Regions from separate parts of the Neorhizobium puerariae genome, predicted to be linked through region 4. Evidence: riboswitches for the same ligand, from Rfam matches in the RefSeq annotation. Region 4 holds a riboswitch; each other region holds the start of a gene.
What was found. A riboswitch is a leader RNA that binds a small molecule or an ion and turns the genes downstream of it on or off. The one in region 4 is predicted to bind thiamine pyrophosphate.
Positions count from the first base shown of each region.

Region 1: another riboswitch for thiamine pyrophosphate. It lies ahead of thiM (hydroxyethylthiazole kinase); the one in region 4 lies ahead of thiB (thiamine ABC transporter substrate binding subunit).
Region 2: another riboswitch for thiamine pyrophosphate. It lies ahead of ACFFP0_RS25480 (ABC transporter permease); the one in region 4 lies ahead of thiB (thiamine ABC transporter substrate binding subunit).
Region 3: another riboswitch for thiamine pyrophosphate. It lies ahead of thiC (phosphomethylpyrimidine synthase ThiC); the one in region 4 lies ahead of thiB (thiamine ABC transporter substrate binding subunit).

Region 1 is NZ_JBHMAA010000008.1:323,419-330,947, reverse strand. Features, by position in the region: gene ACFFP0_RS06930 (hypothetical protein) at 1-5, shown strand, start outside; gene ACFFP0_RS06925 (DUF3011 domain-containing protein) at 77-700, shown strand; gene ACFFP0_RS06920 (transporter substrate-binding domain-containing protein) at 1,029-2,150, shown strand; gene ACFFP0_RS06915 (trimeric intracellular cation channel family protein) at 2,150-2,782, shown strand; gene thiD (bifunctional hydroxymethylpyrimidine kinase/phosphomethylpyrimidine kinase) at 2,836-3,639, opposite strand; gene thiE (thiamine phosphate synthase) at 3,651-4,286, opposite strand; gene thiM (hydroxyethylthiazole kinase) at 4,283-5,098, opposite strand; TPP riboswitch at 5,138-5,234, opposite strand; gene ACFFP0_RS06895 (heavy metal translocating P-type ATPase) at 5,345-7,529, shown strand, end outside.
Region 2 is NZ_JBHMAA010000032.1:204,402-211,930, reverse strand. Features, by position in the region: gene nrdE (class 1b ribonucleoside-diphosphate reductase subunit alpha) at 1-309, shown strand, start outside; gene nrdF (class 1b ribonucleoside-diphosphate reductase subunit beta) at 484-1,458, shown strand; TPP riboswitch at 1,557-1,659, shown strand; gene ACFFP0_RS25480 (ABC transporter permease) at 1,793-2,575, shown strand; gene ACFFP0_RS25475 (ABC transporter substrate-binding protein) at 2,572-3,516, shown strand; gene ACFFP0_RS25470 (GTP-binding protein) at 3,615-4,820, opposite strand; gene aztD (zinc metallochaperone AztD) at 4,987-6,225, opposite strand; gene aztA (zinc ABC transporter ATP-binding protein AztA) at 6,433-7,245, shown strand; gene aztB (zinc ABC transporter permease AztB) at 7,238-7,529, shown strand, end outside.
Region 3 is NZ_JBHMAA010000077.1:197,065-204,593, reverse strand. Features, by position in the region: gene thiC (phosphomethylpyrimidine synthase ThiC) at 1-1,806, opposite strand, end outside; TPP riboswitch at 1,904-2,036, opposite strand; gene ACFFP0_RS31985 (acyl carrier protein) at 2,217-2,468, shown strand; gene ACFFP0_RS31980 (acyl-CoA dehydrogenase family protein) at 2,468-3,649, shown strand; gene ACFFP0_RS31975 (amino acid--[acyl-carrier-protein] ligase) at 3,705-4,613, shown strand; gene ACFFP0_RS31970 (DUF1839 family protein) at 4,618-5,601, shown strand; gene ACFFP0_RS31965 (glycoside hydrolase family 2 protein) at 5,598-7,529, shown strand, end outside.
Region 4 is NZ_JBHMAA010000014.1:209,863-217,391, reverse strand. Features, by position in the region: gene ACFFP0_RS12865 (ABC-F family ATP-binding cassette domain-containing protein) at 1-625, shown strand, start outside; gene ACFFP0_RS12860 (response regulator) at 785-1,237, shown strand; gene ACFFP0_RS12855 (VOC family protein) at 1,337-1,732, shown strand; TPP riboswitch at 1,840-1,946, shown strand; gene thiB (thiamine ABC transporter substrate binding subunit) at 2,006-2,995, shown strand; gene thiP (thiamine/thiamine pyrophosphate ABC transporter permease ThiP) at 3,000-4,619, shown strand; gene ACFFP0_RS12840 (thiamine ABC transporter ATP-binding protein) at 4,612-5,319, shown strand; gene ACFFP0_RS12835 (M48 family metalloprotease) at 5,653-7,119, shown strand; gene ACFFP0_RS12830 (RNA polymerase factor sigma-32) at 7,132-7,529, opposite strand, start outside.

The sequences.
Region 1 (7,529 bases), on a different contig from region 4:
ACTGATGGCGCCTGCGGAGCAGGGTCCCGGCCATCATCTTCCATCACCGTTCCGTAGCCCGTGAAAGGGAAATGATATGTCTCGCTATTTCAGCATCGCGATCGTGGCGCTTGCGCTCGGCATTCTCGGCGCCCCCTGGATCGCGACCGACGCGCGCGCCCAGTCGACGGTCGAGTGCCAGTCCAGAAACTACCAGTATGACGAATGCTGGGCGGGGCCGCTCAGCAGGCCGCAGCTCATCCATCAGACGTCCGGCGCCGCCTGCATCCTGAACCGCACCTGGGGATACAATCCCAGGAGCAAATACATCTGGGTCGCGCAGGGGTGCGCGGGAGTCTTCGCCGATGTCGGCGGCTATCATCACGGGCGCGGCGACGGGTTCGATCCCGACGCCCGCATGTACGACCATCACGGCCATGACGTCGGCGCCGTCATCGGCGGCGCCGTTCTGGGCGCGCTGATCGAAGGCATGACGGAGGATCACCACGAGAAGCATTCGCATTCGACAAGCAACAACCGGTACGAAAAGGGTTATAACGGTTGCCACGGCATAGGCTGCCAGGTCGACAATCCGGATCAGGCCATCGATAACAGGCCGCAATTCGACCGGCAGGGAAATCCGAACTTCGACGTGCATGGCAACTATCAGGGCTGCCACGGCATGGGTTGCCTTGTCGATGATCCCGACGCCGGCAAGTGAGGCCTGCATGCCTTGTGGTCCCGGCCGGGAAACGCGCTGAGGCCGGCGGAGCGCAGCTTGTCTTGCGCTCCGCCCCGACCGTGGAAACCCGAGGCGACATCAAGGCCCGTCCGGGTGCCGCCACATGACCGGCATCGCAAGGCGATCGGGAGATACCATCATCAATTGCGCCATCGCTTTGGCGCTGGGCAAAACTTCGGCTAAGTTCGTATCCGGTATGAGTTGCAAAGACAATCGACAGAAGGGAAGCCATGAGAGGGGCGCGGGCCTCTCATGGCATTCCGGGATCGCACGGCGTCCGGAGCGGCGGCGAGGGATGTTCCGGGGCATGTGCCGTGGCTTCCGGGATGCCTGCCGCAAACCTTTGCAGGTCGTCTGGGCAATCCTCGCGATCTGCCTGATCGCCGGCGGGCACGCCCGGGCGCAGGCGCCCGCCCCGGCCGCGAGCCGCACCGTCAATGTCGGGCTCTACGTCAGCCCTCCCTTCGTCACGGCGCAGGAGGGCGGCAGCTATTCGGGCATGGCGATCGATCTGTGGGACGCAGCGGCGGTCCGCCTCAATCTCGCGACGCACTATGTCACCTATCCCACGTTCAGGGATCTCGTCGAGGCGATGCGCAAGGGCGATATCGACGCCGCCGTGACCAATCTGACGATCACCAGCGAGCGCGCCGAAGTGGTGTCGTTCACCCAGCCGTGGTTCGATGCCGGCTTGCGGATCATGGTGCCGGACCGGGGAGCCGGCGGTTTCTGGAGCGTGGTGACGGGGCTGGGAAATGCCGGGCATCTGCGCGCCTATGCCTGGCTCCTGTTCGTCATCCTCGCCGCCACCCTGGGCCTGACCGTATTCGACCGGCGGTTCGATCCGGATTTTCCCAAGCGCTGGCGGGAGGGGTTTGCGGAAAGTTTCTATCAGGTCATCGCGACCGCGATGACCGGGCGCATGTCGCGCAGCAAGAACCTTTTCGGCTGGATGGGGCGGATCTGGTCGGCCATCTGGATGGTCTGCGGAATCGCGGTGATCGCCTATATCACCTCTTCCGTGACGAGCGTGATGACCGCGGTTTCCATCAGCCAGGGGATCAACTCGCTCGCCGACCTGCCGGACAGGACAGTTGGCGTGTTCACCGGAAGCGTCGCTGAGAACTACGTGACGGGATTGGGCATCGCCTCGCGGCCCTATCCCGACATAGACGTGGCCGTCGCCGCGATGAAGGCGGGCGAGGTCGACGCCATCGTCGGCGATGCGCCGATACTGGAATATTATGCGCACGGCCACCCCGAACAGAAGGTCGCGGTGGTCGGCAACATCTTCCATCCCGACAAATACGGTTTCGCTTTCCCTCACGACAGCGATCTGGCAAGGCCTGTGACATTGCAGATCCTCGATCTTCACGAAGACGGGACGATCGCGAAATTGCGGCTGAAATATTTCGGGAGTTCGCCCTGATGATGGGATCGGAACAGATACTTCACATTCTCTATCTCATCGCCATCGTCGCGGAGGCCATGACCGCCGCGCTGGCGGCGGGGCGGCGCAACATGGACTGGGTGGGCGTCTGTCTGCTCGGATGCGTAACCGCGCTCGGCGGCGGCTCGCTGCGCGACGTGCTGCTGGACCACCATCCGGTCTCCTGGGTTCAGCATCCGTCGTATCTGGTCGTCACCGGCGTGGCGGCCTTTGCGACGATCGTGATCGCGCGCTACATGCACCATCTGCGACGCCTTTTCCTGTTCCTAGACGCCGTGGGACTGGTGCTGTTCACCGTTATCGGCTGCAATGTCGCGATCGGCCTCGACATGCCGCTGATCGTCGTGATCGCGTCGGGCCTGATCACCGGCTGTGCCGGCGGCGTGCTGCGGGATGTTCTATGCGCCGAGGTTCCGCTGCTCTTTCGGGCGGAACTCTACGCCACGGTGTCGGTTGCAACCGGCCTGATCTACATTGCCGGCCTGCGCCTGGGCTTTTCCCACGACCTTACGACGGCCGTTGCGATGACGGTCGGGCTGGCCCTGCGCATCCTGGCGCTCCGTTTCGGATGGAGCATGCCGAAGTTCGTCTACACCCAATCGCTCCACTGACCTGGAGCGCCGCGCGTCCGAACGGGCGCACGAAGCGCGCTGCCGATGGAGCCTCACCTCCACCATTCATGGAAATGCTGCACGGGTCCGTGGCCCGTGCCGACGGAAAGCTCGTCCGCGGCGGCAATGGCGCCGGCGAGATAGGCCTTGGCGATGGCGACCGCGTCTGCCGGCGCGGCGCCTTTGGCAAGCTCGGCGGCAATCGCGCTGGAGAGCGTGCAGCCCGTGCCGTGCGTGTTCCTGGTGGGCGCGCGCTTGCCTTCGAACCAATGGATGCCGGCCACGTCGGCCAGCACATCCGGACTGTCTTCGCTTTCCAGATGCCCGCCCTTCACCAGCACCGCCTTCGGCCCGATCCGCTGGAGGCGCCGGGCCTGGTCGGCCATGGCCTCGCGGGTCGTGGCGACCGGCTCGTCGAGCAGGGCCGCGGCTTCCGGCAGGTTGGGGGTGACGACCGCGGCGAGCGGCATCAGCTGGTGGGCGACGGCCGCCACCGCATCGGAAGCAAGCAGCGGCGAACCGCCCTTGGCGATCATCACGGGGTCGAGCACGATGGGCAGGCTGTCATGACGGGAGCGGAGCATGTCGGCGATCGCCCCGGCAATCTCCGCATTGGCGATCATGCCGATCTTCACCGCGTCGACGCGGACATCCGCGAAAACCGCGCGGATCTGCTCCGCCACGAAGGCGGCGGGCACGGTATGCACGCCGGTCACGCCTTGGGTGTTCTGCGCCGTCAACGCGGTCAGCACGGCCATGCCATAGGCTCCGCGCGCCGAAAACGTCTTGAGGTCCGCCTGGATGCCGGCGCCGCCGGAAGGGTCCGAACCGGCGATGGAGAGAACATTCCTGATCATCGGTCTGGTCGTCATGCGCGTGCCTTTTCGATCTCGTCCGCAATCCTTCGGGCGGCGGCTTCCGGGTCCGGCTGGCCACAGATCGCCGAGACGACGGCGATGCCCCTTGCTCCGGCCGCAAGCACCGGGCCTGCATGCTCCGCCTTCAGGCCGCCGATCGCGACCGCCGGAACCGGGGCCACCGCGACGATGCGCGCGAGCCCCTCGAAGCCGACCGGCTGCTCGTGGTCCGGTTTGGTGGCGGTGGCGAAGACCGGTCCGATGCCGACATAGTCGGCGATCGAAGGATCGACCCGCCGCGCCAGTTCCTCCGTTTCGACGGAAAGGCCGAGGATCATGCCGCGGCCGACGCGCTCGCGCGCCGTTGCCGCCGCCATGTCGCTCTGGCCGACATGGATGCCTTCGGCGCCGATCGCGATCGCCGCCTCGACGTCGTCGTTGACGATCAGCGGCACGCCGGTGCCGGCAAGCGCGGCCTTCAACGCCCGGCCGGTTTCGATCATCGCGGCCGTATCGGCCTGCTTGTCGCGGAGCTGCACGATGGTCGCCCCTCCGGCAACGGCGAGCCGGGCCGTCTCCACCATGCCGATCGCGCGGCAGAGATCGGGGTCGAGGACCAGATAGACGGAAAGATCGAAGGTCTTCATGCGCCCGTGATCCTGGCCTCGGCATCGAGCGCCTCGGGCGAAAGTGCCGCGAGCCGGTCGAGGAAGACGGGAGAGAACGAGCCGGGACCAGAGGCCTCGGCAGCCGCCTGGCCGCCGGCAACCGCGAACATGGCGAGCGCGGCGACCGTTGCCTCGAAAGGCTTTTCCGGCCTTGTCGCGGCAAAGGCGCCGACAAGGCAGGTCAGCGAGCAGCCAAGCGCGGTGACGCGCGGCATGAGGTCCGAACCGCCCATGATGCGCGCCGAACGGTGGCCATCGGTGACGAAATCCACCTCGCCGGTGACGGCGACCACGGCGCTGCTCTGACGGGCAAGCGCTGTGGCGGAACCTTCCGCGGCCTCGGTCGGGTCGCCGCTGTCGACACCGTGGCCGCTCGATCTGCTGCCGGCAAGCGCGATGATTTCGGAAGCATTGCCGCGGATGATGGCGGGCTTCAATTCCATGAGTTCGGCGGTGGCGGCGCGGCGATAGCCGGTGGCGAAATGCGCGACGGGATCGAGTATCCAGGGCTTTCCGGTTTCTCCTGCGGCTTTTGCCGCCTCCTTCATGCCCATCAGGAAATCCGGCGAGAGCGTGCCGATATTGACGGTCAGCGCGGAGGCGATGCGGGCGAACTCGCCAGCCTCCTCCTGCGTATGCACCATGGCAGGCGAAGCTCCCGCCGCAAGCATCACGTTCGCCGCGATGTTCATCGCCACGAAATTGGTGATGTTCTGCACGAGCGGATTTTGGGCGCGCATCGCGGCCAGCAACTGGCCGGGCGTTTCGCCAGGGAAGGAGATTGTCTGCATTCTCGCCTCGTTGGGCGGGGCAGGCGCGGGCGCGATGAGTAGAAGGCCCGGACGACTCCCTCCGCCAGCATGATCTGGTTCAGGTTCAAAGGGTGCTTCTCAGCCCGGCTTTCGCCGGACGCCCCTGTCAGAAACGAGGCTTAGCGCAAATCGGCCGGTGACCGCCAGCAAATTCTTGAAAAACGCCCTTGAAGCTCTAGTCGCTATAGGTTGTAAGCAGGTGCTCGATCCAGAAGGAGAGAGATGATGACGGTGACAAATCAGGCCCGGTACAAGGTCGGCGGCATGGATTGCGCAAGCTGCGCGACCAAGATCGACACGGCGGTGCGCCGCATGCCGGGTGTTGAAGATGTCTCCGTGTCCGTCGCCGCGGGCACGATGACGGTCGATCATGACGGCACCAGCGACCTGACCGCGATCGAAAGGAAAGTGACCGGGCTGGGATATTCACTGCGTGCACTGGGAAAGAAGCCGCCGGCAGGCGCGGAGCGTCACGATCATGGGCACGATCACGATGCGCAAGGGCACGCCCATGTGCATGGACCGGACTGCACGCATGACCATGGCCAGCACCGCCACGACCACGAGGGAGCGCATGGCCACGCGCACCGCCATGGCGGCGGGCACGATCACCGCGCCGACGCCGGGCAGGAGATCGAGGGTCTGCACGGCCACGACCACGGGCCGATGGAGGGGCCGTGGTGGAAAAGCGCCAAGGGCCGGCTGACGATTTTTGTCGGGGCGGCGCTCGCAGCCGCATATGGCCTCGGCCATCTGGTTCCGGCCTACGAACCGTATATCTTCACGGCCGCGATGCTGATCGGCCTGGTGCCGATCGCCCGTCGCGCCATCATGGCGGCGCTTGCCGGCACGCCGTTCTCGATCGAGATGCTGATGACGATCGCCGCCGTCGGCGCCGTCGTCATCGACGCCTCGGAAGAGGCGGCCGCCGTCGTTTTCCTCTTCCTCGTGGGGGAACTGCTGGAAGGTGTGGCGGCCGGGCGGGCGCGGCAGAGCATCCAGAGCCTGACCGCCCTCGTGCCGAAGAACGCGCTTCTCGAAGTGGACGGCCGGGAAGGGGGCAGGACCCGCGAGGTGCCGGCCGAAAGCCTCGCCATCGGCTCCATCATTCTCGTGCGCCCGGGAGACCGGATATCGGCCGACGGCGTCATCGTCGCGGGGGCAAGCGCCATCGATGAAGCGCCGGTGACGGGTGAAAGCACGCCGGTCGCCAAAGATGCCGGCGATGCCGTCTTCGCCGGCACGATCAACGGCGATGCGGCGCTGCGCATACGCGTGACCGCCGCTGCCGCGGACAATACGATCGCCCGCGTCGTGCGGCTGGTCGAGGAGGCGCAGGAGAAGAAGGCGCCGACCGAACGCTTCATCGACCGCTTCTCGCGTTATTACACGCCGGGCGTGGTCGTGGTCGCGGCTCTGGTGGCCATCCTGCCGCCGCTCGTTTCCGGAGCCGGCTGGGGCGAGTGGGTCTACAAGGGCCTTGCGATCCTGCTGATCGGCTGCCCCTGCGCCCTGGTCATTTCGACACCGGCCGCGATCGCCGCCTCGCTTTCCTCCGGCGCGCGCCGTGGCCTGCTGATGAAGGGCGGCGCCGTGCTCGAAACGCTCGGCAAGCTGACGGCGGTGGCGCTCGACAAGACCGGGACGCTGACGGCCGGCAGGCCGCAGGTGACCGACGTGATCGTCTTCGGCCGCAATGCCGAGGACGTGCTGCGCCTTTCCGCGGCCCTTGAGACGGGCTCCAGCCATCCGCTGGCCGTCGCGATCCTTGCGAAAGCTGCGGAGGACGAGGTGGATATTCCCGCCGCGAGCGATGCGAAGGCGCTGGGCGGCAAGGGCGTCATCGCGATGGTGGAAGGCCAGGAGGTCTTCCTCGGTTCTCCCAAGGCTGCCGGCGAGCGCGTCGCCTTGCCGCCCGCCCATTCGAAGCGGATCGCCAGCCTCAACGACGAGGGAAAGACTGTTTCGGTGCTGATCGTCGGCGGCGTGCTGGCAGGCGCGATCGCCATGCGCGACGAGCCGCGGGCCGATGCGAAGGCTGGTCTCAAGGCGCTTTCGGATGCCGGCGTGAAGACGGTGATGCTGACCGGCGACAACGCCCGGACGGCGTCCGCGATCGGCAGGGAACTCGGTATCGAGGTGCGCGCCGAACTGCTGCCGCAGGACAAGCAGCGTATCGTCGGCGAGCTGAAACGCGAGGGTTTCGTCGTCGGCAAGGTGGGTGACGGCATCAACGACGCTCCCGCGCTGGCAGCCGCGGACGTCGGCATCGCCATGGGCGGCGGCACGGACGTGGCGCTCGAAACGGCGGATGCGGCGGTGCTGCACGGCCGGGTCGGCGATATTGCGGGGATGATCGAGCTTTCGAAGCGGACGATGCGCAACATCTACCAGAACATCACCATCGCGC
Region 2 (7,529 bases), on a different contig from region 4:
AAGGAGGGCAAGATCGGCCGCGTCTATTATCCGGCCGCCTTCATGACCGGCGACAATCTCGAATATTATCAGGACGCCTACGAGATCGGTCCGGAAAAGATCATCGACACCTACGCTGCGGCCACCCGGCATGTCGATCAGGGCCTGTCGCTGACGCTGTTCTTCCGCGACACGGCGACGACGCGCGACATCAACCGGGCGCAGATTTACGCCTGGAGGAAGGGCATCAAGACCATCTACTACATCCGGCTGCGCCAGATGGCGCTGTCCGGCACCGAGGTGCAGGGCTGCGTGTCTTGTACGCTCTGACCTGATTTCAGCCGCGGGCCTTCGAGCGCGTGGCCCCCTCATTCGCCTGCCGGCACCTTCTTCCCGATGGGAAGAAGACAGATGCGGCATGCGCGGCGTCCTCCTCTCTCCTTCGGGAGAGGGCAGGGTGAGGGGGCTCCGGGCACCATCACAATTTGTCGAGGAAATCCATCAATGAACGTCGCCATCAGGCCGATCTCACGCATCCGAGCCATCAACTGGAACCGCATCGAGGACGACAAGGACCTCGAAGTCTGGAACCGCCTCACAGGAAACTTCTGGCTGCCGGAAAAGGTGCCGCTGTCGAACGACATCCCCTCCTGGGCGACGCTGAAGCCCGAGGAGCAGCAACTCACCATCCGGGTCTTCACGGGCCTGACCCTGCTCGACACGATCCAGAACGGGGTCGGCGCCGTGCGGTTGATGGAGGATGCGGCCACGCAGCACGAGGAGGCCGTGCTCTCCAATGTCGCCTTCATGGAGGCGGTGCATGCGCGCTCCTATTCATCGATCTTCTCGACGCTCTGCCTGACGCCGGATGTCGACGATGCCTATCGCTGGTCGGAGGAGAACGAATTCCTGCAGCGCAAATCCGCGCTGATCATGGAGCAGTATGCATCCGGTGATGCGCTGAAGAAAAAGGTCGCCAGCGTCTTCCTCGAAAGCTTCCTGTTCTATTCCGGCTTCTATCTGCCGATGTACTGGTCGAGCCGCGCCAAGCTGACCAACACTGCCGATCTCATCCGCCTCATCATCCGTGACGAGGCGGTGCACGGCTATTACATCGGCTATAAATTCCAGCGCGAGCTTGAGCGGCTGGGCGAGGAAAGGCGGCAGGAGATCAAGGATTTCGCCTTCGACCTGCTGCTCGAACTCTACGACAACGAGGCAAAGTACACGGAAGACCTTTATGACGGCGTCGGACTGACCGAGGACGTCAAGAAATTCCTGCATTACAACGCCAACAAGGCGTTGATGAACCTTGGCTATGAGGCACTGTTCCCGTCCGAAGCCTGCAAGGTCAATCCCGCGATCCTTTCGGCGCTCTCGCCGAATGCCGACGAGAACCACGACTTCTTCTCCGGGTCAGGATCGTCCTATGTCATCGGCAAGGCGGTGGCGACCGAGGACGAGGACTGGAATTTCTGACGACTGCGTGTATCGTTGGGTCCCGGCGCTGCTGTTGCCGCGCTTTTTGTCGATCTTTCCGTGCCCATTGACAGGCGCCTGGAAAGTCGACAGTTTCGTACCATTCCGAGGGGAGCATCGTACGATGCTGAGATGGCGGTGAGCCGGACCCTTGAACCTGATCCGGGTTATGCCGGCGTAGGAACGGAAATGGCGTCGCCGACGATACTTTCTCTTCTCCGCTTCACCTGGATCTCCGTGATTGGTTTGTCTGGAGATCGAACGATGATATCTGCGCTTCGCTTTTTATTCGAGGAATGTCCGGTAGCGGCCTATCATCGCGGCTGACCACGTCATGCGCGCGTCTCATGCAGGTCTTGGCATCATCGTGCTTGTCGCTCTCTGGCAGACGGGCGTCTGGCTGTTTGCGCCGCCGAGATATATTCTGCCGTCGCCGATGGCGGTGGCCGCCGCCTTTCTGCATCAGCCCGGCTTTCTGCTGCGGCACAGCATCATCACCCTGACGGAGATCGTCCTGGGGCTGCTGTTCGGCGCCGTCCTCGGCGCCGCCACCGCCTTCGGGGTTGCGGCATTGCCGCTTCTCGGCCGCCTCGTCTGGCCGATGGTTCTGATCCTGCAGGCCTTTCCCGTTTTCGTACTCGCTCCGATCCTGGTTCTCTGGCTCGGCTTCGGCCTAGCCTCGAAGGTGGCAATGACGACAATCATCATCTTCTTCCCGGTTGCCTCGGCATTCGCCGACGGGCTGCGGCGCACCGACCGGGAAATCCTCGATGCCGTTTCGCTCGACGGCGCCCATCACTGGCAGGCTCTTGTCGGCATCCGGGTGCCGCTGGCGATCCCGAGCCTCGTTTCCGGCCTTCGGGTTGCCGGGCCGCTGGCGCCGCTCGGCGCCGTCGTCGGCGAATGGGTCGGCGCGTCCGGCGGGCTTGGCTTCGTCATGGTTCAGTCCAATGCCCGCATGCAGACCGATATGGTGTTTGCGGCAATGGCCGTGCTCGCAATCCTCACGCTCGCACTACGGCTTCTCATCGATCGGCTGACAGTTGGCCTGGCGCCCTGGGCCAGCGAAGCCGATCCCACATCCTCACCCTCGTTCAGGAGTTCTGCACGATCATGATCCGCATCCTTTTCGCCTCCTTCGTGGCGCTTGCCGGCGCGCTTGCGCCTGCCTCCTCGCAAGCCGCCGACAAGCTCACCGTGCTTCTCGAATGGTTCGTCAATCCCGACCATGCGCCGATGGTGATCGCCGGGGAGCGGGGATTGTTCACCGCTGCGGGCCTCGATGTGGAACTGATCCCTCCCTCCGACCCCTCCGCGGTGCCGCGTCTGGTATCTGCCGGTCAGGCGGATATCGGCATCCACTACCAGCCCAATCTCTATCTCGACCACGAAGCCGGCCTGCCGCTCGTTCGCTTCGGGACGCTTGTCGAAACGCCGCTCAATACGGTGACGGTGCTGGCGGACGGCCCGGTCAAAAGTCTCAAGGACCTGAAGGGTAGGAAGGTCGGTTTTTCGGTGACCGGTTTCGAGGACGCCATGCTGAAGCGCATGCTGGCCTCCGAAGGTCTCACCAACGAGGACGTGGAACTGATCAACGTCAACTTTTCCCTGTCTCCCTCGCTGATCGGCGGCAAGGTGGATGCGACGCTCGGCGGCTTCCGCAACTTCGAACTGACGCAGATGAAGCTCGAAGGACATGAGGGACGCGCCTTCTTTCCCGAGGAGCATGGCGTTCCGGCTTATGACGAGCTGATCTTCGTCACGCGCCGCGATCTCGCGCAGGACGGCAGGTTGCCGCGGTTTCTCGCGGCCGTGGAACAGGCCTCGATCTATATCACCAACCATCCGCAGGAGGCATGGCGTCTCTTCGTCAAGGCCTATCCCAACCTCGACGACGAACTGAACCGGACGGCGTTCTTCGATACGCTGCCGCGTTTCGCAAAGCGCCCGTCCGCTCTCGATCGTGCCCGCTACGCCCGTTTCGGCGCCTTCATGCAGGAGATGGGGCTGATCGAGGCTGCACCGGCTCCAGACGACGTCGCGGTCGAGATCCGCTAGATCGCCACAATGAAGTCCCGCGCAATGATATCCGAGCGCCTCAGTCGGAAGAGGCGGTTGCTCATTGCGCAGGACATCGCGCCGGCTTCATGTCGGCCTCAGGCCGCCTGGCGATCCCAGCTTGCGAAAGGATCGGGCAGGTTGCGCCACAGTTCCGGCATGAAAACGGGGCTGTCGATCAGGCAGGCGTCGAGTTCGGTGCGGATTTTCTCCTCGCTCATCGGATCGGCGCCAATGAAGACGATTTCCTGCCGCCGGTCGCCCCATACCGGGTCGAGATAGGGTTTCATCATCGCAGCGAAACCGGGATCGCGCGGCCACTGCTCCCTCGCCACGGCGGCCCACCACAGCCCCATCTTGCCGGTCCTGACCAGCGATCCGGCCTGACTGATCTCACCGACATGGAGCGGACGCGTCGCCAGCCAGAAGAAACCTTTTGCCCGCACCACGCCCGGCCACGACCGCTCGACAAAGCGTTGGAAGAGCATGGGTTCAAAGGGCTGCCTGGCCCGGTAGACGAAAGAGCGGATGCCGTATTCCTCGGTCTCCGGCACATGGTCCTTGAAGCCATGCAATTCCTTGAACCACAGAGGATTCTGCTCGGCTTTCCCGAACTCGAAGCGGCCCGTGCCAAGCACGTCCTCGAGGTCCACCCTGCCGAAATCGGCCTCGATCAGTTTCGCATCCGGGTTGAGTGCGACGATGATCTTCCGCGCCGCGTCCCGTTGCGCGGCCGTGGCGGTGCTGACCTTGTTGAGGACGACGACATCGGCGAACTCTATCTGTTCGACGAGCAGATCGACGATGGTACGGTTGTCGCCGTCGCCGGCTGTCTCTCCGCGATCGGCGAGGAAGTCCGCGGAACCGTAGTCGGCGAGCAGGTTCGCAGCATCGACCACCGTGACCATGGTATCGAGCCGGGCGACATCGGAGAGGCTCCGGCCCTGTTCGTCGCGGAAATCGAAGGTCGCAGCAACGGGAAGCGGTTCGGCGATCCCGGTGGATTCGATCAGCAGGTAGTCGAAGCGGCCTTGTTCGGCGAGCGCCCGCACCTCGTTGAGAAGATCGTCCCGCAGCGTGCAGCAGATGCAGCCGTTGGTCATTTCGACAAGCTGTTCCTGTGTGCGGGAAAGGTTGGCGCCACCCTCCCGCACAAGCGCGGCGTCGATGTTGATCTCGCTCATGTCGTTGACGATGAGCGCCACCCGCATCCCCTCGCGGTTGGCGAGGATATGGTTGAGCAATGTCGTCTTGCCGGCGCCGAGAAAGCCGGAAAGAACCGTGACCGGAAGCTTCCTCTTCATATGTCCATCTCCATTCATGTTTGTAGTTCGACGAGCGGGCGACGTAGCCGGGGCACAGGGTTTCAGGGCTTTGGCCCCGGTCGGCTTCGGACCTTCGACGCTCCGCTGTTTTCGGCGGGCCAGGATACGGGGCCGCCGTCTCGACCCCGTATCTGCACATCTCACATCAATGAGATGCGCCGGAACCGCCCACCGCGACGATGGAGAAAGGCTGCCCTTCGACCGGGATCGTGCGGGTTTCCTTCAGCGTTTCGGCGTCGATGACGCGCACGAGCGCATGGCGGGGATCGGTGAGGGCGATCCGGCCGTCGGCGACCGCCAGGCGCGGCCGCGGGTCTCTCCAGTGTCCGTCCTTGCTATAGGGCTCGGTGACGTTCGCCTTGCGGACGATTTCGCCCTTGATGACGTCGAGGACATGGAGATTGCCGTCTTCGGTGAGGATATAGGCATTGCGGGGATCGGCGGGATCGAGGATGAAATCCACCCGCCGGGTCGGGAGTTCGACGAGGCGATAGGGCTCCTTGCCGTCGGGGTCGATCAGCACGACCTTGTCCTCGCCGTAGTTGCCGAGAAAGAACTGCATCGTCCTGCCCCCGAGCAGGGTGCCGACATAACCCTTGGGAAGGTTTTCCGGATAGTTCAGCATTTCGAGCTTCGGTCCCCCGGTGCCGCCGGGCCGCGCGACCAGAACGCCTTCCTTGCAGCCGACCGCGATAAGGCGCGCAGATGTGGCTTCGCCGTGGAGATCTGTGCATTTCGTGATGTCGCCGACCTGTTCGCCCTTTTCGTCGATGACCCTCAGGCCGATGCGTGGCGGCAGCTCGTCCGGTTTCGTCTTGGCTTCGGTATCGGGGGCGGACACCAGCACGAATTTGCCCATCGTGACCGCGACGCCGTGATGGGGAGCCGTGGTATCGATCGTTCGCACGTCGGCCTTGCCTTCGAGAAGCGCGGCTTCATCGATAATCTCGGCCTTGCCTCCGCGATCGTAGAAAAGGATCGCGTGATCGTCGTGCGGCACGACATGGAAAGGGCGTTTCCCCTCGAAGGTTACCGGCAGCAGGCCGGCATCCGATACATCCAGATCGCGATGTTCGCCGTGGTCGGAGAACTCGATGCCGGTCCTGATCACATGCACGATATCTGAATCCGACTGCGTCGCGAAGACGGTCTGGCCGGATGCGCTGGCGGTCAACGCCGCATAACCCTTCGTGTCGTAGCGGCCAAGTTCCTTGCCGCTCTCGAAGTCGATGGCGCGAACGACCGGTTGGGTATGATCGGCGACGAAGAGCCGCCACGCTTCCTTCGTCTCGTGATCGTCGTCGGCAAGAGTTGCCTGCGCGACGAAGACGAGACCGGCCGCGACGGCTGCCATCAGGCGGTTTCGGGTGACATTCAAACTCATGGGTTTCCCTTCCCTGGTTGCAAAAAGAAGTGCGGATAAAACGGATCGCGATGCGGCCTGGATCGGCCTGCGGCGGCTTCGTGTCCTCTCTCCTGCCGCCGGCGGATACATCGTCGCTACATATAAATGATACGTTATTACATAACTTTCCGTTTGACGAACGTAATAACATTACATACACAGGCGGTGTCAACCCCCGGAGTGACCATGACCGACACCTGCCTGCGCTTCGACGATCTCACGCTCGGCTATCACGGCCATCCGGCCGTCCACCATCTGACGGGCAGGATCTTGCGCGGCACTCTGACGGCCGTGATTGGCGCCAATGGTTCGGGCAAATCGACCCTGATGAAGGGGATAGCGGGCATCCTGAAGCCGATCGGCGGCAATTGCTTTGCCCGTTGCGGGCGCCTGGCCTACCTGCCGCAGCAATCGGAAATCGACCGCAGCTTTCCGGCACGCGTCATCGATCTCGTCTCGCTCGGCTTCTGGCAAAAGTGTGGCCTGCTCGGGCGCATCGGCAGAGAGGATAGGGCCGCGCTTGCCGCATGTCTGGAGGCGGTAGGGCTCGCAGGCTTCGAAAAACGGCCCCTGGACAGCCTTTCCGGAGGGCAGATGCAGCGAGCGCTGTTTGCGCGCACGATGTTGCAGGATGCCGATCTCATCCTTCTGGACGAACCGTTCAACGCGATTGACTCACGTACCGTCGATGACCTCCTCCGGCTGATCGAATGCTGGATCGGGGAGGGCAGGACGGTGCTCTGTGTTCTTCACGATCACGATCTTGTCCGCGAACGCTTTCCGCAAACCCTGCTTCTTGCGCGTGAACTCGTCGCCCTGGGGCCGACGAGCGAGGTTCTTGAGCCTGAGAACCTGCTCCGGGCGCGTCAATTCCAGGAGGCATGGGACGAAGACGCCGGCTGGTGCGACGCCGGTGGGAATTTTTCGACCGATCCTCGCCCTGCGGACCGGAATGCGCCCGCCGCGCGGAGCCTGAACAAGGTTGGCGCCCATGTATGACGATCTGCTCCAGCCCTTCATCCGCTACGGTTTCATGCAGCGCGCCCTTGTCGGCTCCTTGCTGCTGTCGGCGAGCTGCGCACCGGTCGGCGTCTTCCTGATGCTGCGGCGCATGAGCCTCACGGGTGATGCCATGTCGCATGCGATCCTGCCGGGTGCGGCGGTCGGTTTCCTCCTGTTCGGCCTCAAGATCGTTCCCATGACGCTCGGTGGTCTCGCGGTCGGGCTTCTCGTCGCCATCGGGTCGGGGGTCGTGTCGCGCTTCACCGTCCAGAAGGAGGATG
Region 3 (7,529 bases), on a different contig from region 4:
CTTCCCGACCGGCATGTAGAGGTCGCCGCCCTCGCGATATTTCGCGGCCATGGCCTCCAGCCCTTCCTTCTGCGCCTCGGCGCGGATGTCGTGCGATATCCGCATGGAGCAGAATTTCGGGCCGCACATGGAGCAGAAATGCGCCACCTTGTGCGCTTCCTTCGGCAACGTCTCGTCGTGGAAGGATCGCGCCGTTTCCGGATCGAGCGACAGGTTGAACTGGTCCTCCCAGCGGAATTCGAAACGGGCGCGGGAGAGCGCGTCGTCCCGGATGCGCGCGGCCGGGTGGCCCTTGGCGAGATCGGCCGCATGGGCGGCGATCTTGTAGGTGACGACACCGGTCTTCACGTCGTTGCGGTCCGGAAGGCCGAGATGTTCCTTGGGCGTCACATAGCAGAGCATGGCGGTGCCGAACCAGCCGATCATCGCCGCGCCGATGCCCGACGTGATGTGGTCGTAGCCCGGCGCGATATCGGTCGTCAGCGGGCCGAGCGTGTAGAAGGGCGCTTCGCCGCAGACAGTGAGCTGCTTGTCCATGTTCTCCCTGATCTTGTGCATCGGCACATGGCCGGGGCCCTCGATCATCACCTGGCAGTCCTTCGCCCAGGCGACTTGCGTCAGTTCGCCGAGCGTTTCGAGTTCGGCGAACTGCGCGGCGTCGTTGGCGTCGGCGATCGAGCCGGGACGCAGACCGTCGCCGAGCGAGAAGGACACGTCATAGGTGCGGCAGATGTCGCAGATTTCCTCGAAATGCTCGTAGAGGAAGCTTTCCTTGTGATGATGCAGGCACCACTTCGCCATGATCGAACCGCCGCGCGAGACGATGCCGGTGACGCGGTCGACGGTGAGCGGGATATAGGCGAGCCGCACGCCCGCGTGGATGGTGAAATAGTCGACACCCTGTTCGGCCTGTTCGATCAGCGTGTCGCGATAGACTTCCCAGGTGAGGTCCTCGGCGATGCCGTTCACTTTTTCCAGCACCTGATAGAGCGGCACGGTGCCGATCGGGACGGGTGAATTGCGGATGATCCATTCGCGGATGTTGTGGATGTTGCGGCCGGTGGACAGGTCCATGACCGTGTCGGCGCCCCAGCGGATTGCCCAGACCATCTTCTCGACCTCCTCCGCCATGGAGGACGTAACGGCCGAGTTCCCGATATTGGCGTTGATCTTCACCAGGAAATTGCGGCCGATGATCATCGGCTCCAACTCGGGATGGTTGATGTTGGCGGGGATGATCGCCCGGCCGGCGGCGACCTCCCGGCGGACGAAGTCCGGCGTCACGAAATCCGGAATGTGGGCGCCGAAGCTTTCACCGTCTCTTTCCAATGCCTCTTTCACGGCCTGCCGGCCGAGGTTTTCCCGGATCGCGACGAACTCCATTTCCGGAGTGATGATGCCGGCCCGCGCATAGGCGAGCTGGGTGACGGCTTTTCCGCCGCTGGCCTTCAGCGGCCGGTTTCTCATCGGGAATTCCGGTGTGAGGCGATCGCCGGCTGCAAAGCCGTTGTCCTCCGGCCTGACGATCCGCCCCTCGTAGGCTTCCGCATCGGCGCGCGCGAGCACCCAGCTTTCGCGCAGGCGCGGCAGCCCCTTTTCGATGGCCGCGACATGCGCCGGGTCCGTATAGGGGCCGGAACTGTCGTAAACGGTCACCGGCGGCTCGCCGGAGGTCGGATGCAGCGCGATCTCGCGCATCGGCACGCGGATGCCGGGATGGAGGTTGCCGGGCTTGAAGACTTTCGTCGAGGCGGGAAGCGGGCCGGTGGTGACGACCGGCGCGAGCTTGGACGTGGCAATATTCATGGTTCGAGGCTCCAGGGTTTGACGTTTGGAGACCCAGTTCCAGTGTTGGAATGATGAAAAAACGCCATCGGGCGCAAGGCGGAATTCCGCCGGCATGCCGTCAGCGCTTGCACCGTCCCTACGCCAGTATGAACTGGATCAGGTTCAACGGGTCACTGCGCCGCAACAGGCAAAGCCTGGATTGCCCAGCAGTATCTCAGCCCCTTGCCGGGACCCCCCTGGTGAATATCGCCATCAAAAACCGGGGCCTCGCATCTGTCAAGCCGGTAAAGGCGGGCGCGATCGATTGGATTTTAGCGAATCCCGCAGCCCGATTTTCAGCATGTTTCTTACCGGAATCTTATGCTTTCTCAACTAAACATGCCGCCAGCGATGAACGCAGAGTTCCAAGACCATCGGGAGACGTCGAGATGAACGAGACCATTCGTGAACTGCTGGCGCGGGTTGGCAACCTTCCGGTCGCAGTGACCGAATTGCAGGATGGCGCCGATCTTTATGCGGCAGGCCTTTCCTCCTTCGCATCCGTGCAACTCATGCTGGGCCTGGAAGAGGCTTTCGACATCGAGTTCCCGGATAACCTGCTGAACCGCAAGTCCTTCGCCAGCATCTCGGCGATCGAGGAAACGGTATCCCAGATCCTGAAAGCCAAAGAGGCCGCCTGATGAGCCTTCCCGCCCTTGCCTCCGACATGACGCTCGGAGCACGCGCCCATCGCGTTGCGGCCGTGGCCGCGGAATTCGCCGATCGCGTCGATCAGGAAGGTCGCTTCCCGCACGAGGCGGTCGACGCCATGAAGGCCGAACGGCTGCTCGGCATCCAGATTCCCGCGGCTTTCGGCGGAGAAGGCGCCTCCATGCAGGAGATGGCCGAGGTCTGCTCCATCATGGGACAGGCCTGCGCCGCGAGCGCCATGGTCTTCGCCATGCACCAGATCAAGGTTTCGAGCCTGGTCGAACACAGCGCCGACAGCGCCTGGCATGGGGACTTCATGCGCGAGCTCTGCGCCCGCCAGCTGCTTGTCGCCTCGGCGACCACGGAGGCCGGCATCGGCGGAAACCTGCGCAACTCCATCTGCGCGATCGAGATCGACGGCGCCACCTGTCGCCTGCAGAAGGATGCGACCGTGATCTCCTACGGCGCCCATGCCGATGCGATCATGATCACCTCCCGCGCCCGCGCGGACGCGGCACCCGGCGACCAGGTGATGACCGTCTTCAGGAAGAACCAGTACACGCTCGAGAAGACCGTCGACTGGGACACGCTCGGCATGCGCGGCACCTGCTCCGACGGCTTCCTGTTCAAGGGCGAGGCGCCGGCTGCCCAGATTTTCCCGAAGCCTTTCGCCGAGATCGCCGCGCAGTCCATGCTCGCAAGTTCCCACCTGCTGTGGAGCGCGGTCTGGTACGGCATCGCGGCCGATGCCGTCCTGCGCGCCCAGGCTTTCGTCCGCGCCGCCGCCCGCAAGGCGAGCGGCGCCCAGCCGCCCGGCGCGATCCGTCTGGCGGAGGCCTCGAACCTGCTGCAGCTCCTCAAGGCGAACATCCTCTCGGGCCTCAAGGCCTATGCGGATGCCAAGGCCGATCCGGACCAGCTTTCGTCCATGGCCTTCTCGATCGCCATGAACAACGTCAAGCTCGCGTCCTCCGAGACGATCCTGACGATCATCAACCAGGCCATGATCATCTGCGGCATCATGGGTTACAAGAACGGCACGCCCTACAGCCTCGGCCGGCACCTGCGCGACGCCCATTCCGCCCAGCTGATGATTTCCAACGACCGCATCCTCGGCAACACGTCGACCATGCTGCTCGTGCAGAAACCGGACACCAGCCTGCTCGGCTGACGTCCGCCCGTTAAATGAATTATTGCCCGTCAAATGAATTGAATGAGGTGAAGCAATGGATATGCAAGTTTCCTTCCTCGACCGCCTGTTCGATGCGGGTCTTCTGATCGAGACCGGCGTGGACGGACTTTACGGCCGCAGCGGCCGGTTCGAAGACATCATCGCCGCCTTCGAGCGGCTGATCGACAAGGTGGGCGGCGGCGACGGCGCCGAGGCCATGCGGTTTCCGCCCGGCATGAACCGCGAATTCTTCGAGACCAGCGGCTATATGAAGAGCTTCCCGCAGCTCGCCGGAACGGTGCACTCCTTCTGCGGCAGCGAGCTCGACCACATGAGCCTGCTGAAATGCATGGAAGTGGGCGAGGACTGGACCAAGGGCCAGGAGGCGACCGACATCGTGCTGACGCCGGCGGCATGCTACCCGCTCTATCCGACGGTCGCGCGCCGCGGCAGGCTGCCGGCCGAAGGCGGCCTCTTCGACCTGCAGAGCTATTGCTTCCGCCACGAACCCTCCAAGGACCCGGCCCGCCAGCAGCTTTTCCGCATGCGCGAATATGTCTGCATGGGCACGGAACAGCATGTGACGGATTTCCGCCAGCGCTGGATGGACCGCGGCGTCGAGATGATGAAGTCGGTCGGCCTCGACGTTTCGATCGACATCGCCAACGACCCGTTCTTCGGCCGCGCCGGCAAGATGCTCGCGAACAACCAGCGCGACCAGAACCTGAAGTTCGAGCTCCTGATCCCGATCACCTCGACCACCAAGCCGACGGCCTGCATGAGCTTCAACTACCATCAGGACGCGTTCGGCCAGAAATGGGGCCTCTACCTGGAAGACGGCTCGACGGCGCATACGGCCTGCGTCGGCTTCGGCCTGGAGCGCATCGCGCTCGCGCTCTTCCACACCCACGGCCTCGACGTGAAGGCATGGCCGGAAAGCGTCCGCGCGGTCCTCTGGGGTTGAAACGATGAAGGCGGTCTTTCCCGCTCTCGATCCGGCGAGCCATGCGCCGCATGCCCTGCATGCGGCCGAGCGCATGTGGCCGGAGACAAACTGCTATGTCGACCTCTGGATCGAGGTGCTTTCGGCGCAGAACCTGCCTCCCGAAGCGATGCTCGGCTTCACCCTGACCCAGGATTTCGAGGGCGACCAGTTCACCTTCTTCAAGGTGCCGCTGGAGGACCTCGAAACGCTCTACGGCATCCGCGTGACGGAACTGGCGATCTTCGACAGGCCGGAACAGCATGTGCTGGAGCAGATCGCGCGCGATCGCCTTACGCTGATGGAGCTCGACAGCTACTACCTGCCGGATACGCGGGGCGTCGCCTACCGCCAGGAACACGGCAAGACGACGGTGGCGATCAACCGGCTCGATCTTGAGGGCCGGGAGATCGACTATTTCCACAACGGCGGTTTCTTCCGCCTCGCCGGCGAGGATTTCGACGGGCTGTTCCAGATGAACGGAGCCCCCGACACCCAGCCCTTCCTGCCCTATACGGAATTCGTGAAATTCCCCGGGGCCTCCTCCGATGCCAGGGATACCCGCGAGACGGCATGGAAGCTGCTGCGGCACCACTATGCCCGGCGGCCGGGGGAAAACCCGATCCGCGCCTTTGCGGACGTTTTTCCGGACCAGGTGGAGCGCGTGGCGGAGCGCGATTTCGGCTTCTTCCACAAATACGCCTTCAACACGCTCCGGCAGGTCGGCGCGAACTTCGAACTGCTGGCGAGCCATCTCGACTGGCTGAACGGCAGGGGATTTGCTGAGGCGGAGAAACACGCCCTGAAGATTTCGGAAGTGGCGAAATCGGCCCAGTTCCAGCTTGCCCGCGCCGTGACCCGCAAGAAGTTCTCGCCGCTCGCCAATGCGCTCGATCCGGCCGTGGAAGCCTGGGATCTCCTGATGTCCGACCTGGCGCTGACGCTCGGCCAGAGCCGCGAGGCCGCGTGAGCGCTCCTCGGAAGAGAATTACCGGGACCGGCCATCTATCCGATGGCTGGTCGCTGGTGCTGACCGCACCCGGCGCCTGCGCCACGCCGGGCGACCTTCCCGGCGACCCCGACGCCATCCCGGCTACCGTGCCGGGCACGGTAGCCGCAGCACTGGAGGCGGCCGGCCGGTTCGACCGCAGCAATCCGGAACCGCTGATCGACAGGGACGTCTGGTATCGCCGACCGCTGACGGACGAGACGCCGGGGCCTGCCGTCCTTCGTCTCGCCGGCCTTGCGACGATCGCCGAGGTCTTTCTCGACGATCGTGTGATCCTCTCTTCCGAAAGCATGTTCGAAAGCCATGACGTGCCGGTGGAACTGACCGGCCGCGAAACGCTGTCGATCTGCTTTCGCGCCCTGAAACCGCATCTGGAAAAAGCCGGTCCCCGCGCCCGCTGGCGACCCCGGCTGATGAACAACCAGGGCCTTCGCCTTGTCCGCACCACCGCGCTCGGCTTCATGCCGGGCTGGTGCCCGGACGTGCATGCCGTCGGGCCATGGCGGCCGGTTTCGCTGATCCGGCCCGGCGCGAACCGGATTGCCGATCTTGCCGTCACTCCACGGTTCACGGGCGGCGCAGGCATCCTCAAAGTCGGCTTCGCCTGCGGGGATACCCGCCGCGATTTCCGCCTCGTCTGCGACGGGCGCGAAGCGGCCTTCACCGTCGCCGAAGGACGATATTCGGCCGAACTGCACCTCCCCGACGTAAAACCCTGGTGGCCGCACACCCACGGCGAGCCAACTCTTTACGACGTGACGCTGCGCACCGGCGACGAGGAACTTACGCTTGCCCGCACCGGCTTCCGGGATGTCTCGGTCGATCGCGGCGCGGATGGCGGCGATTTCGCGCTGATCGTCAACGGCGAGAAGACCTTCTGTCGCGGCGCGATATGGACTTCCGCCGACGTCGTGAAGCTTCCGGGCGAACGCGCAGCCTACGAGCCGTGGCTGAAGCTCGCGAAGGAAGCGGGCATGAACATGATCCGCATTCCCGGCATCGCGGCCTACGAAAGCCCGGAATTCTTCGCGCTTTGCGACGAGCTGGGACTGATGGTCTGGCAGGATCTCATGTTCGCCAATTTCGATTATCCGGCTGCCGATGCGGATTTCGTGATTCACGTGAAAACCGAAGTGGGGCAGTTCCTGGCGGCGACGCAAGCCTCGCCCTCGCTCGCCATCCTTTGCGGCGGCAGCGAAATCTACCAGCAGGGCGCCATGTTGGGCCTGCCGGAACGCATCTGGGAAGGCCCGCTTTGCCGGGAGATCCTCGCAGGCCTTGCCGCCGGACATCGGCCTGACCTGCCCTACGTCGCCAATTCACCCTCCGGCGGCGCGCTGCCCTTTTACCCCAATGCGGGTGTCGCGCATTATTACGGCGTCGGCGCCTACAGGCGTCCGCTCGACGACGCCCGCCGGGCGCAGATCCGTTTCGCGGCCGAATGCCTCGCCTTCTCCAACCTTTCCGACGCCGAAAGGCTCGCCGCCGGCAAGGCGGGCATTCCACGCGACGCCGGGGCCGACTGGGATTTCGAGGACGTGCGGGACCACTATCTCGGCGCGCTTTACGGCGTGGACCCGGAAAGACTCCGGCAGGACGATTTCGACCGCTACCTCGAACTCTCCCGCGCCGCCACGGGCGAGGTGATGGAGGCGACCTTCGCGGAGTGGCGACGGCCGGGCTCTTCCTGCAACGGTGCACTCGTCTTCACCTTTCAGGATGTCATGGCCGGTCCCGGCTGGGGTGTCGTCGATGCCGGCGGCCGGCCCAAACCCGCCTGGTTTGCGCTGAAACGCGCCTTCCGGCCCGTACAGGTCATCCTTGCCGACGAGGGCACCAACGGTCTCGATATCCATGTGCTGAACGAAACGCCGGCCGAAGTGCCGGTC
Region 4 (7,529 bases):
CCGCACGCCGATCAAGAACCTGTCCGGCGGCGAGCGCGCCCGGCTGATGCTCGCCCGCATCATGGCCAAACCTTCCAATCTGCTGATCCTCGACGAACCGACCAACGACCTCGACATCGAGACGCTGGACCTGCTGCAGGAGATCGTCGCCGGCTACAACGGCACCGTCATCCTCGTCAGCCACGACCGCGACTTCCTCGACCGCACCGTGACCTCCACCATCGCACCCGCCAATCCAGAGGCGCCGGACGGCCGCTGGATCGAATATGCCGGCGGCTATACGGATATGCTCGCCCAGCGGAAAGGCGCCCTGGAAGAGAAGCGCAAAGCGGAGAAGGCGGAAAAGCCGAAGACCGACGCCGCCGCGACCGAGGCGCCGAAAAACAAGGGAAAACTCTCCTACAAGCAGAAATTCGCGCTCGAAAACCTGCCGAAGGAAATGGCGAAGGCCGAGGCGGAAATCGCTTCCCGGGAGAAGAAGATGGCCGATCCCGATCTCTTCGCCAAGGACCCGGCCGCCTTCAACCGACTTGCCGCCGAAATGGAGAAACTTCGCGAGAGCCTGACCAGGATGGAGGAAGAATGGCTCGAACTGGAAATGCTGCGCGAGGAGCTGGAAGGCTGAGCTAACGAATTGTTAACTCTAACAGCCATTTAGAGCCGGAATATTTGTCACGAAACGGAACATTCCTGTACCTCTGCCCGTTCGGTCCGCACCGATGGCAGGAATGGCGATCGACCTCCCTGCCGGAATTGAGAACCGGGAATCGTGTGGGGACATCCAATGCTGACAAATGTACCGCGTCGTCGGCCGCCCAGTGAAGCAGCGAAGCAGCGGGTGTTGATCGTGGAGGATGAATTCCTCATCGCGCTCGACATCGCCGAAACCGTCGAGAACATGGGGCTGAAAGTCACGGGTCTTGCCAATGCCCGCAAACACGCGCTGGAGCTTGCGCCCCTTGCCGATATTGCCATCGTCGATGTCAATCTGACCGATGGCAGGACCGGACCGGACATCGGCCGCGAGCTTGCCAGGCGATACGGCGTCACCGTGATCTTCATGACCGGCAATCCTGACGACCTGAAGGACGGCGTGGAAGGTTCCCTCGGCGTTCTCACCAAGCCGGTCATGCCGGAGGCCGTGGAAAGAACCATCGACTATGCCGTCACCGACCGTCTCGGCGGCACGACGGCCGCACCGCGCGAACTCAAGGTCTTCCGGCGGAATTCGCATTGAGCGAAAAATTTCCGTCTGCGTGTCGGTTTCACGCTTCCTTCTTCGTCCTTGGATAGAACGCGCGATCATGCGCGTATGGCAAATGGAGAGGAGACCGGCATGCGAATGATTTTTGTGAACCTGCCCGTGGCCGATATCGACGTTGCGACCCGCTTCTACACGTCACTCGGTTTCACCAGGAACCCGAACTTTTCCGACGAGACGGCGAGTTGCATGATCGTCAGCGAGCAGATCTACGTCATGCTGCTCGAACACGAGAAGTTCAGGGACTTCATCAACGGCGACATCGCCGACGCCCGGCGGGTGAAGGAGGTTCTGAACTGCCTCTCCGCCGGAAGCCGCCAGGAAGTCGACGACTTCAAGGCCAAGGCCCTGGGCGCGGGCGGCGGAGAGTGGAAACCGAATATCGAGATGGGTCCGATGTACGGCTGCAGCTTCCAGGACCCGGACGGACATGTCTGGGAAATCATGTACATGGACATGAGCGCAGGCTGATCCACACCGGAATCTCCAGGAGGTGCCGGAAATCGCTTCCAATTTTCGGCGCCTCGCCCTCGCGGCGTCGCCCACTTGCAAGCCAATCCCGCCGCCGCTACATCTGGTCCGCTCTAACGGGGTGCCACGCGGTTTCGCGTGGCTGAGAGGCTTTTGCCAACCCGCGGAACCTGATCCGGTTAAGACCGGCGGAGGGATTAGACGGCTCCTCATCAGCGCCTATTCCTCTTGCAACGACCAAAGGAGGCGCTGATGCGCAGGCTCATTGTTTCGATGTTCGCGGCTGCGGCCGCACTTTCCATGTCCGTGCCCGCCGGGGCGCAGGAAAAAACCCTCACCGTCTACACCTATGAGAGCTTCATTTCCGACTGGGGTCCCGGCCCCAAGGTCAAGGAAGCTTTCGAGAAGACATGCGGCTGCAAGGTGAACTTCATCGGCGTCGCCGATGGCGTGGCGCTGCTCACCCGCCTGAAGCTGGAAGGCCCGAAGACCGATGCCGATATCGCGCTCGGCCTCGACACCAACCTCATCTCCGAAGCCAAGGCGACCGGCCTGTTCGAACCGCATGGCCTCGATACAGCCGCCGTCAAGGTACCGGGCAACTACACCGACGACACCTTCATTCCCTATGACTACGGTCATTTTGCAGTCGTCTACGACACCAGGGCCATAAAGACCCCGCCGAGGAGCCTGAAGGAACTGGTGGAAGGCGACCCGTCGCAGAAGATCGCGATCGAAGACCCGCGCACCTCGACGCCCGGCCTCGGACTGATCCTCTGGATGAAATCCGTCTATGGCGACAAGGCGCCGGAAGCCTGGGCAAAGCTCAGGAAGCGCGTGCTGACGGTCACCCCCGGCTGGTCTGAGGCATACGGCCTGTTCGCCAAAGGCGAGGTACCCATGGTCTTTTCCTACACGACCTCACCCGCCTATCACATGGTCGAGGAAAAAACGGACCGTTACCAGGCTGCCGCCTTCTCCGAAGGCCATTATATCCAGATCGAGGTCGCCGGCATGCTGAAAGGCGCCGACGACAAGGACCTGGCAAAACAATTCCTGAAATTCATGATCTCCCCGGCTTTCCAGGAAATCATCCCCACCACGAACTGGATGATGCCGGCTTCGAAGACGTCCGCGCCCCTGCCGGACGCGTTCGACAAGCTGGTCCAGCCGGGGAAAACGTTCCTGATGGGCTCGGATGAGGTGGCGAAGAACCGCCAGCTCTGGATCGACGAATGGCTGACAGCCATGAGCATGAACTGAACGCATGCTGACACGAACCGAACGAAGATGGGGAATCGCCGGGGGCCTCCTGAGCCTGACCGGCATAACCCTCTTCGTTGGCGTCGCCGCCTGCGCGCTGCTGTCCTGGGATGCCGGTGGCGCGGGCAGCCGGTTCTTCACCGCCTATACCTGGCGTGTCCTGCAATTCACCCTGTGGCAGGCGTTGCTTTCCACGCTGCTGTCGGTTGTCTTTGCGCTTCCCGTTGCGCTGGCGCTCGCACGGCGGCCGGGCTTTCCCGGCAGGCTGTGGATCATCCGGCTGATGGCGCTGCCGATGGGCCTGCCGGTGCTGATCGGGGCGCTCGGATTGATCGGCATATGGGGCCGGCAGGGCTTTATCAACAGCCTGCTGTTGAAACTGGGCCTCGAACAGCCGGTCAGCATCTACGGCCTTTCAGGCATCCTGCTGGCGCATGTCTTCTTCAACCTGCCGCTTGCCGCGCGGCTCCTGCTCGCCGCCCTGGAACGCCTGCCTGCGGAATACTGGCTTCTCTCCTCGGGCCTCGGCATGAAATCGCTTTCGGTCTTCCGTTTTGTCGAGTGGCCGGCGGCGCGGGGCGTCATCCCCGGCATAGCCGGGCTGATCTTCATGCTCTGCGCAACAAGCTTCACGCTCGTGCTTGTGCTGGGAGGTGGTCCCGCGGCGACCACGCTCGAAGTGGCGATCTACCAGTCGCTGCGTTTCGACTTCGACCCGCCGCGCGCCATCGCGCTCTCGCTCCTGCAGATCGGCATCACGGCGATGATCCTGATCGCAATGGCGCTCTTTCCGGCACCCGATGACGCGGTCTTGACGGCTGGCCGGCCAACCCGCCGCTTCGACGGCCGCGCCTTCCCGGCACGGCTTTGGGACGCATTCGCCATTGCGGCAGCCACGGCTTTCCTGATCCTGCCGCTCTCGTCCATCGTTCTGGCCGGGCTGCGGGCCGATCTCTGGGCTCTTGCCGCAAGCCCCCTCTTCCTTCGCGCCGCATGGACCAGCTTTGCGATAGCGCTTGCGGCCGGCTCGATGGCCGTGCTGGCATCGCTGGCGATCATCGCAGCGCAGGCGACGGTCATCGACATGAAACGGCCCGGCAGAACCGCCAGGGGATTTTCCGCCCTGCTCGGTGGCACGTCCTCGCTGGTACTGCTGGTGCCTCCGGTCGTGCTCGGCACAGGCTGGTTTCTGGTGCTGAGATCGTTCGGCGATGTTGCGCGATTTGCGCCGGCACTGGTGGCCTTGATCAACATGCTGATGGCCCTGCCCTTCGTCATGCGCGTCCTGGCGCCGGCAGTCGAGGCCCATCGCCGGCAAACCGGAAGACTGGCCGCAAGTCTTGGGATTTCCGGCCTCGCCAGGCTCCGGAAGATCGACCTGCCGGTTCTGGCAAGACCGCTCCTCACCGCCCTCTCCTTCGCCATGGCTCTTTCCCTCGGCGATCTCGGTGCCGTGGCCCTGTTCGGCTCCAGCGACCTCACCACCCTGCCCTGGCTTGTCTATAGCCGGCTATCCAGCTATCGGACCAATGATGCGGATGGGCTGGCGCTTATCCTAGGCCTGATCTGCCTGGCGCTGACGATGCTGGGCGCGACGGGACAACGGAGGGCAGGACATGACTGACGGCATCGTGCTGGAAAAGGTCGAGATCGGGCTCGGAAACAAGAGCTTCCGGTTCGACTGTGCCTTGCCTGCCGGTGCGGTAACCGCGGTTACCGGCCCTTCCGGCTCGGGAAAATCGACCTTCCTCAATCTCATCGCGGGCTTCGAGACACCGGACAAGGGGCATATCGTAATCGCTGGTGAGGATGTGACGGACAGGCATCCGTCCGAGCGACCCGTTTCCCTGATCTTCCAGGAAAACAACCTCTTTGCGCATCTCGACCTGTTTACCAATATCGGTCTCGGCATCAGCCCGTCGCTGAGGCTCACGGCGGACGACAGGGAGGCGATCTCCGGCGCGCTGGGCCGGGTCGATCTCCGCGGCTTTGAAAAACGCATGCCGTCGACGCTTTCCGGCGGCGAAAGGCAGAGGGCCGCCTTCGCACGCGCACTCGTCCGCAGGAAGCCGGTATTGCTGCTGGACGAACCCTTTGCCGCACTCGACCCCGGATTGCGGCTTTCGATGGCGAACCTCCTTCTCGCCCTGCATCGCGAAACCGGCAATACCGTCTTGATCGTCACCCACGATCCCGATGAGGTGGGCCGGCTCGCCGACCATGCGATCTTCATCGACGAGGGGCAGATTCTGTTGCAGGGGCCGGCGAAAGAGTTCATGACGCGGCGGGACATTCCCGCGATTGCCGAATTCCTCTCCGGCTGACCTCCGTCCCGTAGTGACGCCGTTCATCCGCGCGATCACGTTTCAAGACCGGCGCGCGCCGTCCGTTATCGCGCCGCCACAATTTGGACGTGCCGCGGTGGCATCGCGACACAGCGATGGGATTTCTCTTTGCAAACGCGCCGGTAAGACATATCTCATTGGGATATCTGTGCATGCAACGCGAGAATCGCTTAGCGTACATGGAAGAAGGACCGGCTTGGGTCGAGAAAGCCTCTCCGAAGCCGGAGGCGGACCTTGGGAATGATGGTGCGAAACACGAGGACGATGAGGCGCGATACGGCAAGCGGAGCAATCTTGCAGCGAAGCCGCTTCATGCTGGGCTTCCGGGTCCTGAGCACCCTGCTGCTCGGCGGCGCCGTGCTGACCGGTTGCCAATCGGTCTTCGAACAGGCCTATACGCCGAACGTCTCACCTTCGGACAAGCCGCAGATCGTCGATGAGGTGCAGAAGAACGATCCGCGAGCGCAGATGGGCGCTCGGGAACATCCCCGTATCGTCGCAAGCTACGGCGGCGAATATCGCGATGCAAAAACCGAGCGGCTGGTCGCCCGCATCGCCGGCGCGCTGACGGCGGTCTCGGAAAACCCGAGCCAATCCTTCCGCATCACGATCCTGAATTCCCCGGCGATCAACGCCTTCGCCCTGCCGGGCGGCTATCTCTACGTGACGCGTGGCCTGCTGGCGCTCGCCAACGACGCATCCGAGGTCGCCGCGGTGCTTTCACACGAAATGGGGCACGTAACCGCCAACCACGGCATCGAGCGGCAGCGACGCGAAGAGGCGGAAGTGATTGCGAGCCGCGTGGTCGCCGAGGTGCTCTCCAGCGACCTCGCCGGCAAGCAGGCGCTTGCCCGGGGCAAGCTGCGTCTCGCGGCCTTCTCCCGTCAGCAGGAATTGCAGGCGGACGTCATCGGCGTAAGGATGCTGGGTGAAGCCGGCTACGATCCCTACGCCGCCGCCCGCTTCCTGGACTCCATGGCCGCCTATGCCCGCTATTCCGCCGTCGACCCGGATAGCGATCAAAGCCTGGACTTCCTGTCTAGCCACCCGAATTCCGCCCAGCGCGTAGACCTTGCCCGGCGCCATGCCCGCAATTTCGGCCAGGAGGGAAGCGTCGGCGACAAGGGACGCGACTATTATCTCGCCGGCATCGACGGCCTGCTCTATGGCGACAGCCCTCAGGAAGGTTATGTTCGGGGACAGACGTTCCTTCACGGCAACCTGGGAATCCGTTTCGATGTTCCGCCCGATTTTCGCATCGACAACAAGGTGGAGGCCGTCCTGGCGACCGGCCCGGGGGAAACGGCCATCCGTTTCGACGGGGTCGCCGCCAGTGACAACAACAGCCTCACCAACTACCTGACGAGCGGCTGGGTGGCCGGCCTGCAGCCGGAGACGGTACATGAAATCCAGGTGAACGGGCTGCCTGCCGCGACCGCGCGCGCTTCCGCCGACCGCTGGGATTTCGATGTCACCGTCATCCGCGTCGACAAACAGATCTTCCGCTTCCTCACCGCCGTTCCCAAGGGTAGCGCCGCCCTGCAGACGTCGGCCGACCTGTTGCGGGCAAGCTTCCGCCGGATGACGCGGGAAGAGATCGCCGCCCTGAAGCCGCTGCGGGTTCGCATCGTCACGGTTGTCCAGGGCGATACGGTCGCTTCCCTCGCCAGCCGCATGATGGGTACGGATCGCAAGCTCGACCTCTTCAAGCTGATCAATGCGCTGCCGGTCGCCGCCACGGTATCGCCGGGCCAGAAGGTCAAGATCATCTCGGAATAGATACGTGCCGCCTCAGCAGGCGGCCGCCATCTGCGGATTGGCGGAAACGAGAGCCGTCTTGAGCTTCTCTATGGCGCGGCTTTCGATCTGGCGGACGCGTTCCTTGGAAATGCCAAGCTCGGCGCCGAGCGCTTCCAGCGTCGCACCCTCATCCGTCAGGCGACGGGCACGGATGATCTTCTTTTCCCGGTCGTTGAGCTTGGTCAGGGCGCCCTGCAGCCATTTCAGGCGTCGTTCCCCGTCGATCATGCCGGAAACCTGCTCGTCCGGCAGCGGCTCGGCGCTCGCCAGCAGATCCAACCGCTCGCCGCTGTCCGCATCGCCGGCGATGGAAGGCGCCTGCAGCGAGGCGTCGTTGCCGGAAAGGCGTGCATCCATGGTCTGGACATCGGCCACGCTGACGCCAAGGG